2 regions of the Streptomyces sp. A18 genome follow, and region 2 is predicted to be linked to the other one. Evidence: riboswitches for the same ligand, from Rfam matches in the RefSeq annotation. Region 2 holds a riboswitch; the other holds the start of a gene.
What was found. A riboswitch is a leader RNA that binds a small molecule or an ion and turns the genes downstream of it on or off. The one in region 2 is predicted to bind cyclic di-AMP.

Region 1 (5,288 bases), on a different contig from region 2:
ATGATGTGCCGTCAGTGCCAACTCGAAGCGCTCGGCGCCCACCTTCACCAGCGCCATTCGCAGCAACGGCGGCTCCGTCACATCGAAGTGGCTGCGCAAGTCCTGTGCGAGGAAGGCGGCGACCGCCGGACCCGGCACAGCCGCGCCCGCGGCGATCTCCGTCTGCGTCCCTACGGCCGCCAGGTCCACCTCACGCCACGGCAGCTCCACCCCGTCGACGACCACCTGCACCGATTCCCCGCCGGATCCCGGCACGAATGCCGTCCGCAGATTCGCGTACCGGTCGAGCAGTGCCTGCCCTGCCGCCCGCATGCGCTTGGCCGCCACCGGTCCGCGCAGCGCGATGACGAACTGCATCTGGTAGGTCCCCTGCGACGCGTCGTCGAGGAGCGTGTGGAAGAGCAGCCCCTCTTGCAGCGCCGTCAGTGGCCACACCTCAGCGAAACCCGGGTACCGACGCTCCCACATCTCGATCTCGCGCCGACCAACTGGCGCCGGCGACACCCCGGCCGCTCCGCTCCGCAGGCCGGGATCCGCCACCACCTGGCGAATGATCTGCACGAACCGCTCCGCGAGCGACTCAGCAGCCGCCCGGCCGTACATGTCACCGTCGTACCGGATTGTGCCGACCAGCCCTTCTCCGAGGGCTTCTCCGGGGGCGACAGACAGAGGGCCGAGCCCGGAGTGGGAGTCCTCAGAGGGCATCGGGCTCGCGACCCGATCCCGCATACGCGTCACCAGCGCGGCGAACGACGACTCGTCGCCCGCCGGAATCACTGACGGCACGCCGAGGCGGTGCAGCAGGACCGTGAACGCCGCCTGCAGCACCAAAGTCGCCGTGGTGTCACGCTCGTCGGCCAACTCCTCGACCATGCGCAGGAGGTCGCGGTCGAGGTGAAACTCCACCGAGTCACCAACGGACCGGGGGTCTCCCGGCTCATCCGAGCCGGACCAGTGCGACGAGGCGAAGCGGCCGAGTTCGTTCAGAGAGGTAGCCACGGAGAACCGCACTCCCATCTAGTGGGGGCAAAAGCGAGACGCCCCCTGCGCAGGACTGCAGCCGGGACCGGCGGTGGGGACATCCACCGACGATGCCGGACAGCGCACCCTACGGACCGATTTCTCCGCCTGCTCGGCAGCCCGCCTCAAGTTGGAGTCAAGTTCCGGTTGTTGCACGCACGGCGAAGCGTGCGCTGTCCCGTCGGCACCGGACGGAATCCGGGGTGCGGGACGTCCCCGCGGTCGCGACATACACGGCAGGCGGCTTCCGACAACTCCCCGAGATCCGGGGCCTCGCGAACTGCCCGCCCTCAGGGGCTATATGACGGCACCTCAATACTCTGTCCCGTTGCTGACGAGTTCGGTACTGATTTGCACGCGAGGAATTCGTCCCAGAAAAGGCCGAAGCCCCGGACACATGGCGTGCCGGGGCTTACAGCGGAGGGTACTGAATGCGGTTTAGTACGGGCCGTTCACGTTGTCGATCGACCCGTACCGGTCCGCCGCGTAATTGCAGGCGGCCGTGATATTGGCGATGGGGTCGAAGCTGTCCAACGACGTGCCGGGCACGTGGTAGGCGTCGAACGTGGGGCCGATGACCTGCAGCAGACCCTTGGACGGGGTACCGGCGGCAGCGTTGGAGTCCCAGTTGTTGGTGGCAAGCGGGTTGCCGGAGGACTCGCGCATGATGTTGCGGTGGATGCCCTCGTACGAGCCGGGGATGCCACGCTGGGCCATGATGTCGAGCGACTCCTTGATCCAGCCGTCGAGGTCATTGGTGTACGTCTTCTTCGCCGGGGCGGCGGCGGGCTCGGCGGCCGCCGCGTTCCCGCGCTCGGAGCGGTCCGCCCGCTCGGCGGACGTCCTGGAGGCGTCCGACTTCTCCGCGGCCTGGGCCGGGGCCTTCTTACCGAGGGTGAGCTTGAGACCGGGGTGGATCAGCCGCGGGTCGTCGCCGAGAGCGCTGCGGTTGTCCTCGTACAGCTTCTTCCAGCCGCCGCTCAGCGAGTGCTCTCGGGCGATCTTGGAGAGGGAGTCGCCCGCGGTGACGACGTAGGTCTTCGGGGCGGCGGCGGGCTTGGCGGCTGCGGCAGGCTGCGCCGCACTGGCGGCGGTAGCGCCGAGCATCGGGAGTGCGAGCACGGCCCCGCCGGTGCTTGCGGCGGCGATGCCCCGGGTGAGGGAGCTGGACTTGGGGCGGCGGTGCTTACCCTTTGCAGGCATGACGAATTCCTCTCCGTCGCCTACGAGGTGAGCTGTCGGGTTCGGACGGGAGATGTCCGGCCACACTGTGAATGCGACTTCACCCCGAGCCGTTCCGGATTCCGGATCGGCGGCTTACCTGGGTCCCCCGCTCCTGCCGTGCGTGAGTGTGTGAGTGGAAGGGATTCCGGACAGCGGCAGGATTCGGCGTTCCATCCGGATTGACGGTGACGTTAGGCGAGAAAGTGCGGCCGAAACAAGACCAGAATTCACATAGGGAATGCGCACCTCTTGTCCGTGGTGATCGAAAGCTCTCGCACCCTTTGATCGAAAAGCCCAACTTTCTTTGCGTGGAACGGAAGTACGCTCGGCGACTCCCGGAGCCGCACTCGTTGCCCCTGTGACCCATTTCACGGATTGGAGTGCGGGTGGAATGCGGATCGACGGCCTGCCAGAGCGCGCTATTCCGCATGAGTATCCCGCAATACAGACAGCAATTTATATAAGCCATCAATGATGCGAAGAAGGTTGGTTTCGTCAGAAGACGGACACTGGGTGGTGTCGACGCATCACGATGGGCGAGCGTTGCTCCAGCACTGGCTGCGTTGGGTCGATCCCGGTGAGAACGCCCCGGTCAGGGGCTGATCCCAACCAGGTTGCACCGCTATCTGCGCCGACTAGCCGCGCCGACCCTGGATCATCGACAACAGCATCCCGTGAGTCTCGGCGTCCGCAGCCGCCACGAGCCCGCGGCCTGCGTGTCCGATCGGAGCGCCGTCGACTCCGGAGACGACGCAGCCGACGGCCCGGCACAGGGCGATGCCGGCGGCGAAGTGCAGGCTGGCGGTCAGGTCACCGCCGTCGGTGACGTACGCGGCGCGCTTGCCGGCGGCGACCCAGGCCAGCGCCAGCGACGTGGACACCACCCGCGGCCGGAACCGTTCGACGAAATCAGGGTGGGCGAGCAGGTTCACGGCCCGGAATCCCGGCGCGCTCGGAAAAGGCGGATCAAGGTTCACGTCGACCAGCTGGGTGCCGGCCGTCGGCGCCAGCAACGTGTCGCTCCCGTCGCGCCGAACCCAACCGGTCGCACCGTCGGTGAAGAAGACCTCGCCGCTGAACGGATCGGCCACCGCGGCCGGGCCATGGCGCAGGGCCACGTTGACGGCCACCAGCATGTTGCCGACGGCGTAGTTGAGCGTGCCGCACAAGGGGTCCACGAGCCACTGGCGGGCCGCGTCAGCCGCACCTCGCTGCCCGCCCTCCTCGCCGTGCACCGCGTCCTCGGGCCGCGCCGCACGGATGACGCCGAGGATCGCCTCCTCGGCAGCCACATCGGCGTCAGTGGCGAAGTCCCCGGCACCCTTGTCGATGCGGGTGTGCCGCTGCCCGTACCTGGTGTGCACGGCCTGCGCGCCGGCGAGCGCCGCGGCTATCGCGACCTCGGTATCGTCAAGCCCCGGACTCGAGTTGATCATGCGGTGCAGAGTATCGGGGCAATGCCCGCTCCGTGCGCTGAGCCAGCCGACAGGTGCCGGGTCTCCGCACTCATCGTCCCGCTCGACCGCTGTGGCGCAGCGCTATGAGTGGTTGTCGCCGCTGGGCAGTTCGTTGTGGCCCTCAGTCCAGTTGTTGACCCACCCGCACACCCCGCAGGCGTAGCGGCCGTTGACGCCCGACACCTCGGTGCCGCATCGGCGGCAGTCCGTCGTGGTTATCTCCTGGGATTCCAGGAACGCCATGGCCAGAGTCTGGGGGAGGTCGGACGACATGCCTCGACCCTATCCGTTGGGGCACTGGCTACCCCTCGCGCGGGTTCCAGGGACAGTGCGGTGCCGTGATGATCCGGACAAGGACGGCGGCCAGTCGTCAGCATCGCTACGCCGGCACTCCGCTAACGGGCGAATTGATCACACTTGGGGGCATCGATGGATGTACTGACGCTTCTGGCAAGCGACTATCCGTTCTGGAGTGCAATGCGTACCCGTAATCTCCCCCTCGCCCTGGGGCTTGCTGCCGCCGCTCTGGCCGGCGGCGCCGGCCAGAGCGGCCGCCATCGGCGACGACACCGGCACCACCTCGCTCAGCGGCAACGGTGCCGAGCAGACGTTCGGCAACAGCGCCACCGCGGGGAATCAGAGTCCGCAGGCGAGCCTGGTCGAGGGCTCGTTGAACAAGCTGTGTGCAGGTGTTCCCGTCAAGGCGAACGTGGGCGCCCTCGTCGGCATCCTCGTGCCGGTCGCGGTCCAGGACATCCCGGTCCTCTCGGCCCCGCAGAACCAGCAGTGTGCCGACAACTCCACGCAGGCCAAGCAGGACGAGCCGCTGTCGCACATCCTCAACGACATCCCGGCGCTGTCGGGCAACGGCGTGAACAACCACTGAGCTGACGCCCGCAGAGCGCTGCAGAGGGCCTGAGCATCCGGCTTCCCTCGGCTCGCTTCGGCGTCAGCAACTAGTGTCGCTGGCATGGTCGAACACGATGCCCTCAGTGCCACCCGCGATGGATACGACGCCGCCGCCCACACCTACGCGGATCTGTTCCGAGACTCGCTGCGCGAGGCTCCCCTGGATCGCGCGATCTTGGGTGCCTTCGCCGAATCCGTCAGTGCGAGTGGGGACGGCCGGGTCGCGGACCTGGGGTGCGGGCCCGGCCATATCACCGCGTATCTCGCCGAGTTGGGGCTTTCGGCCTCCGGCGTTGATGCCTCCTCCACGATGATCGAGTTGGCTCGACAGGCCTATCCGGGCCTGAAGTTCGACGTGGGCTCGATGGCCGCGTTGGACATCGCCGACGGCGAGCTGGGCGGCGTACTCTCACGTTGGTCCATCATCCACACTCCGCCTGAGGAACTTCCCGCCATCCTGACCGAGTTCCATCGTGTGCTGGCACCCGGCGGTCACTTGCTGCTCGGCTTTTCGGCGAACGATGACCCGTCGCACCCGACGCAGGTCTTCGATCACTCGGTCGCGCCGGCCTACCGGTGGTGGCCTGATCACCTCGCCGCGCTGCTGCGCAAGTCCGGCTTGGACGAGGTGGCCCGGATGGTCCGCGAGCCTCAGCCCACAGACCGGCGGCAGTTCCA
Region 2 (5,288 bases):
ATGATCCGCCACGGGGGAGGGCCCAGGGGCGGGGTCGCCCGGTCGGTGAAGAAGATGCGCGGCTATCTCGCCGAGCTGATCCACCGCAAGCGCCTCGAACCCGGCGACGACCTCATCTCCGGGCTCATCCGCGCCTCCGACCACGGCGAGCACCTCACCGAGAACGAAGCCGCCGCCATGGCCTTCATCCTTCTCTTCGCCGGGTTCGAGACCACCGTCAATCTCATCGGCAACGGGACGTACGCCCTCCTCACCCACCCCGAGCAGCGCGAGCGGCTCCAGGAATCGCTCAAGGACGGCGGCGACACCGGTCTTCTGGAGACCGGACTCGAAGAGCTGCTCCGCTTCGACGGGCCCGTCGAGCTCGCCACGTGGCGGTTCGCCACCGAGCCGCTGACGATCGGAGGGGAGGAGATCGCCACCGGAGACCCCGTCCTCGTCGTCCTCGCCGCCGCCGACCGTGACCCGGAACGCTTCGCCCGGCCGGACACGCTCGACCTCTCCCGCCGCGACAACCAACACCTCGGCTACGGCCATGGCATTCATTACTGTCTCGGTGCGCCGCTCGCCCGGCTCGAGGGCCAGGCCGCCCTCGCGACCCTCCTGCGGCGCCTCCCTGACCTGCGCCTCGCGGTGGAACCTGGTGATTTGAGATGGCGCGGCGGGCTCATCATGCGCGGACTCCGCACGCTCCCCGTGGAGTTCGCACCCGCACAGCGGAGCAAATAGCCGGGGTGTGGGGCGCCTTGTGGCTGACGGGTCGTCAAGACTGTGACTTTCACGTGATCTCCCCTGCATCGACTTGTAACAAGCGTTCGAGTGCCGCTACGTTCACCGACGACTCGGCATCCCGTGCCGCAGTCGTCGCTCCAGTCACGCGAAAGGCAACCGCATGCTCTCCGGCAATGGTCGTCACCGACGCCCCCGCCAGGCCCCGGCCCTGATCGTCGCGGCAGGAGTCGCAGGATCGGCCATCGCCATCCCGCTGCTCGGCGCGACCAGCGCGAGCGCGGCGGACACCGCCACGTGGGACAAGCTCGCGGAGTGTGAGAGCGGCGGATCCTGGAGCGCGGACGCGGGCAACGGGTACTACGGCGGACTCCAGTTCTCGCAGCAGGTCTGGGAGGAGTACGGCGGCCTCGACTTCGCGCCGAGCGCCGACCTGGCCAGCCGCTCGCAGCAGATATCCGTCGCCGAGAAGGTTCTTGACGACCAGGGCACCGACGCCTGGCCGAGCTGCGCGCCCATCGCCGGCCTCACCGAGGACGGCGCCGCCGCCGACGTCGACCCCGGCGCTCCGATCACGACGATTCCTTCCGAGGAGCCGACGGACGCGACCGAGCCCGGTGACGGTGAGTCGACCGAGTCGGGTGAGCCGACCGAGTCGGGTGAGCCGACCGAGTCGGGTGAGCCGAGTGCGTCGCCCAGCGAGTCGGCCGATCCCTCGGACGGCACCAAGTCCTCCGAGAAGCCCGATGCCGACGACCAGGCCGACGACGAGGCGCGAGACAAGAATCACGACGAGTCGGGCAAGCCGGACGACTCGGCCGACTCCGGTGACACCACCGACTCGCCCGACTCGGACAAGTCCGGGCAGGACGACGCCACTTCCCCCACCCCCACCCCTTCCGCCGGTGAGGGCGAAGGCCGTCACCGCGGCGACAGCGCGGACGACAAGCCCTCCGACGGCGCCTCTCGCGAGGGCTCGGGCCGGCACGCCTCCCGTGGCGACGAGCGTCAGCAGGACGGCGCCGACGGGACGTACACGGTCCGCTCGGGAGACAGCCTCTGGGGCATCGCCGACGACCTCGACGTGAAGGGTGGGTGGGCCGAGCTGTACGAGGAGAACGAGAAGTCCGTCGGCTCCGACCCCGATCTCATCCTGCCCGGTCAGAGCCTCGATTTGGGCGAAAAGTAGGGGTAGTTGGCGAGTCGTTTTGCGCTTGATGTCCCAATTGGCGCAAGTGAGAGATGGGTCTCAGAAGCCCTGATCGTCTTTGAGTTTCGGCCGATCGCATGACTACGGTCGTGACCGCTCGCCACAGCGGGCCCCGCCGGTCGGTACGCCGAGTCCTGCCAACGGCCGTTCGGGAACAGTCGTCGCGTAATGCGCCGTAGGCAGGAGCGGGGGAACCAAGGTTTCCGCCGGGCCCGGCCGTTGAGCATCGCGAGAGCGATGCGGAGAGACGGACGGGATCGGCTAGGGGTTAAGCCGCGCTCAGGAAGCGCGGCCGGGCAACTTCATCGGCCCGAACCCGACAGCTCACCTCGCAGGCGTCGGTGAGGGGATCACTCATGCTGTTTTCCAGCAAGGGCAAGCACCGCCGCCCGTCCAAGGCCACCCGCGTCGCCACGCTCGCCGGCGTCACCGGTGTCGCAGTCGCCGCCCCGCTGATGGCGGCCGGCTCGGCCTCCGCCGCGACCAACTCCGAGTGGGACGCCGTCGCGCAGTGCGAGTCCGGCGGCAACTGGTCCATCAACACCGGCAACGGCTACACGGGCGGCCTGCAGTTCTCGTCGTCCACGTGGGCGGCGTACGGCGGCACGAAGTACGCGCCCACCGCCGACAAGGCCTCCAAGGCCCAGCAGATAGAGATCGGCGAGAAGGTCCTCGCGGGCCAGGGCAAGGGTGCCTGGCCGAGCTGCGGCGTCGGCCTGTCGAGCGCCTCCAACGAGGGTGGCGGTGCGCAGGAGAGCGCCCCGCAGCAGACCCAGGAGCAGCAGCAGCCGCAGAGCAAGCCCAGCGCCCAGACCGAGCAGCCGCAGCAGGCCGCTCCCAAGGCCGAGGCCCCCAAGACCGAGTCGAAGAAGACCGTCGAGACCCCGACCGGCAAGAAGGTCAAGAAGGGCGACGGCGAGTACAAGGTCAAGAAGGGTGACACCCTTTCCAAGATCGCCGAGGCCAAGGACGTCAAGGGCGGCTGGCACAAGGTGTACAAGCTCAACGGCGACATCATCGACAACGCCGACATGATCTACCCGGGCCAGCAGCTCCACCTGAGCTAGTTCTGGCGGGGCGCCTCGCGGTCTTGTTCGTCTGCGGGTGCTTCGTGGCTGGTCGCGCCCACGCGGCGGAGCCGCATATGTCACAGCCCCGCGCCCCTTCGGGGCGCTACCCCGTCCCCACGGGTCCACCCCGCCCCGGTGCGCGTATCCCCCGTACGCACCGGGGCGGGGTCCGTTTGTCCCCACACGGACCCCACTGCTTTGTTCCGTTCGGAAACATTTTGCTCTCGGTTTGTCCACAGGGCGGTCGGTCGGCTGGCTCTTGTCCGGGAGCCGGTTAGGCTCGTGTCCGCGAGGCCAACGCCCCGCGTACCGCGTCACATCCCAGAAGGAGATGCTCGTGCCGTCCATCGACGTCGTCGTAGCCCGGGAAATCCTGGACTCCCGAGGCAACCCCACGGTCGAGGTCGAGGTCGGCCTCGACGACGGCAGCACGGGTCGTGCCGCCGTTCCGTCCGGTGCGTCCACCGGTGCTTTCGAGGCCATCGAACTCCGTGACGGTGACCCCAACCGTTACCAGGGCAAGGGCGTGGAGAAGGCCGTCCTCGCCGTCATCGAGCAGATCGGCCCGGAGCTCGTCGGGTACGACGCGACCGAGCAGCGCCTGATCGACCAGGCGATGTTCGACCTCGACGCCACCGACAACAAGGGCTCGCTCGGCGCCAACGCCATCCTCGGCGTCTCGCTCGCCGTCGCGCACGCCGCGTCCGAGGCCAGCGACCTGCCGCTGTTCCGCTACCTGGGCGGTCCGAACGCGCACCTGCTGCCCGTCCCGATGATGAACATCCTGAACGGCGGGTCGCACGCCGACTCGAACGTCGACATCCAGGAGTTCATGATCGCGCCGATCGGCGCCGAGTCGTTCTCCGAGGCCCTGCGCTGGGGCACCGAGGTCTACCACACGCTGAAGAAGGTCCTGAAGGACAAGGGCCTGTCCACCGGCCTGGGCGACGAGGGCGGCTTCGCCCCGAACCTGGACTCCAACCGCGCCGCGCTCGACCTCATCCTCGAGGCCATCAAGCAGGCCGGTTACGTCCCCGGTGAGCAGATCGCGCTCGCGCTCGACGTCGCCGCGTCCGAGTTCTACAAGGACGGCTCGTACGCGTTCGAGGGCAAGTCCCGCTCGGCCGCCGAGATGACCGAGTACTACGAGGAGCTCGTCGCCTCGTACCCCCTCGTCTCCATCGAGGACCCGCTGTTCGAGGACGACTGGGCCGGCTGGAACGTCATCACCGAGAAGCTCGGCGACAAGGTCCAGCTCGTGGGCGACGACCTGTTCGTCACCAACCCCGAGCGCCTGGCCCGTGGCATCGAGGAGAAGTCGGCCAACGCCCTTCTGGTGAAGGTCAACCAGATCGGCTCGCTGACCGAGACCCTGGACGCCGTCGAGATGGCCCAGCGCAGCGGCTTCAAGTGCATGATGTCCCACCGCTCCGGCGAGACCGAGGACGTCACCATCGCCGACCTCGCCGTCGCCACCAACTGCGGCCAGATCAAGACCGGCGCCCCGGCCCGCTCCGAGCGCGTCGCCAAGTACAACCAGCTCCTGCGCATCGAGGAGATCCTGGACGACGCCGCGGTCTACGCCGGTCGTTCGGCGTTCCCCCGGTTCCGCTTCGCGGACTGATAAGCACAGCAAGGGCTGAGCCGCTTCCCGGGCCCCGGCTCGGGCTGCGGCGCCTGAGGAGTTACCTACGTCCCCGTACTCGGTCCCGTACCGTGTGCGGGGACGTACGTACGTATCGGGGAGGCGGCACACATGGCCGTGAAGGACCGCGACCGGTTCTCCACCGCGACCAGGCTGCGGCTGCTCGGCGAGCAGACCGCGGAGCGTGTCTACCGCTCCCAGACCAAGCGCCAGGCACGCCGCTCCCGGCTCACGGGACGCGCGGCGCTCCTGGCGCTCGTGCTCTGCTCGCTGGTCGTCGCGCTCGCCTACCCGATAAGGCAGTACGTCTCCCAGCGCGCCGAGATCGCGGACCAGCGCAAGGAGCAGGCCGAGCGCCGCGAGAACGTCGAGAAGCTGCGGGACGAGAAGGCCCGCTGGCGGGACGACGCGTACGCGGAGCAGCGCATCCGGGACCGGCTGCACTATGTGATGCCGGGCGAGACCGGGTACACGGTGGTCGACCCCGAAGCGGCGAAGAAGCAGCGCACCGACCAGGGCGCGGCCGCCAGGCCCTGGTACTCGAACGTCTGGGACGGCGTCGACAAGGCCGACCGCCCGGCCGACGACTGAGCACCGCCCTCCCCCTGCCCGACAGAACTTCTACGGAACCGAT

Region 1: another riboswitch for cyclic di-AMP. It lies ahead of AC5P1C_RS10410 (transglycosylase SLT domain-containing protein); the one in region 2 lies ahead of AC5P1C_RS09250 (transglycosylase family protein).

The regions. Positions count from the first base shown of each region.
Region 1 covers NZ_JBWLKL010000005.1:50,985-56,272, reverse strand. Annotated here, with positions in the region: gene AC5P1C_RS10415 (non-ribosomal peptide synthetase) at 1-999, opposite strand, end outside; gene AC5P1C_RS10410 (transglycosylase SLT domain-containing protein) at 1,459-2,223, opposite strand; cyclic di-AMP (ydaO/yuaA leader) riboswitch at 2,226-2,382, opposite strand; gene AC5P1C_RS10405 (inositol monophosphatase family protein) at 2,880-3,680, opposite strand; gene AC5P1C_RS10400 (hypothetical protein) at 3,783-3,974, opposite strand; gene AC5P1C_RS10395 (rodlin) at 4,213-4,587, shown strand; gene AC5P1C_RS10390 (class I SAM-dependent methyltransferase) at 4,672-5,288, shown strand, end outside.
Region 2 covers NZ_JBWLKL010000004.1:266,321-271,608, forward strand. Annotated here, with positions in the region: gene AC5P1C_RS09240 (cytochrome P450 family protein) at 1-729, shown strand, start outside; gene AC5P1C_RS09245 (LysM peptidoglycan-binding domain-containing protein) at 893-1,918, shown strand; cyclic di-AMP (ydaO/yuaA leader) riboswitch at 2,101-2,292, shown strand; gene AC5P1C_RS09250 (transglycosylase family protein) at 2,296-3,006, shown strand; gene eno (phosphopyruvate hydratase) at 3,347-4,633, shown strand; gene AC5P1C_RS09260 (FtsB family cell division protein) at 4,766-5,245, shown strand.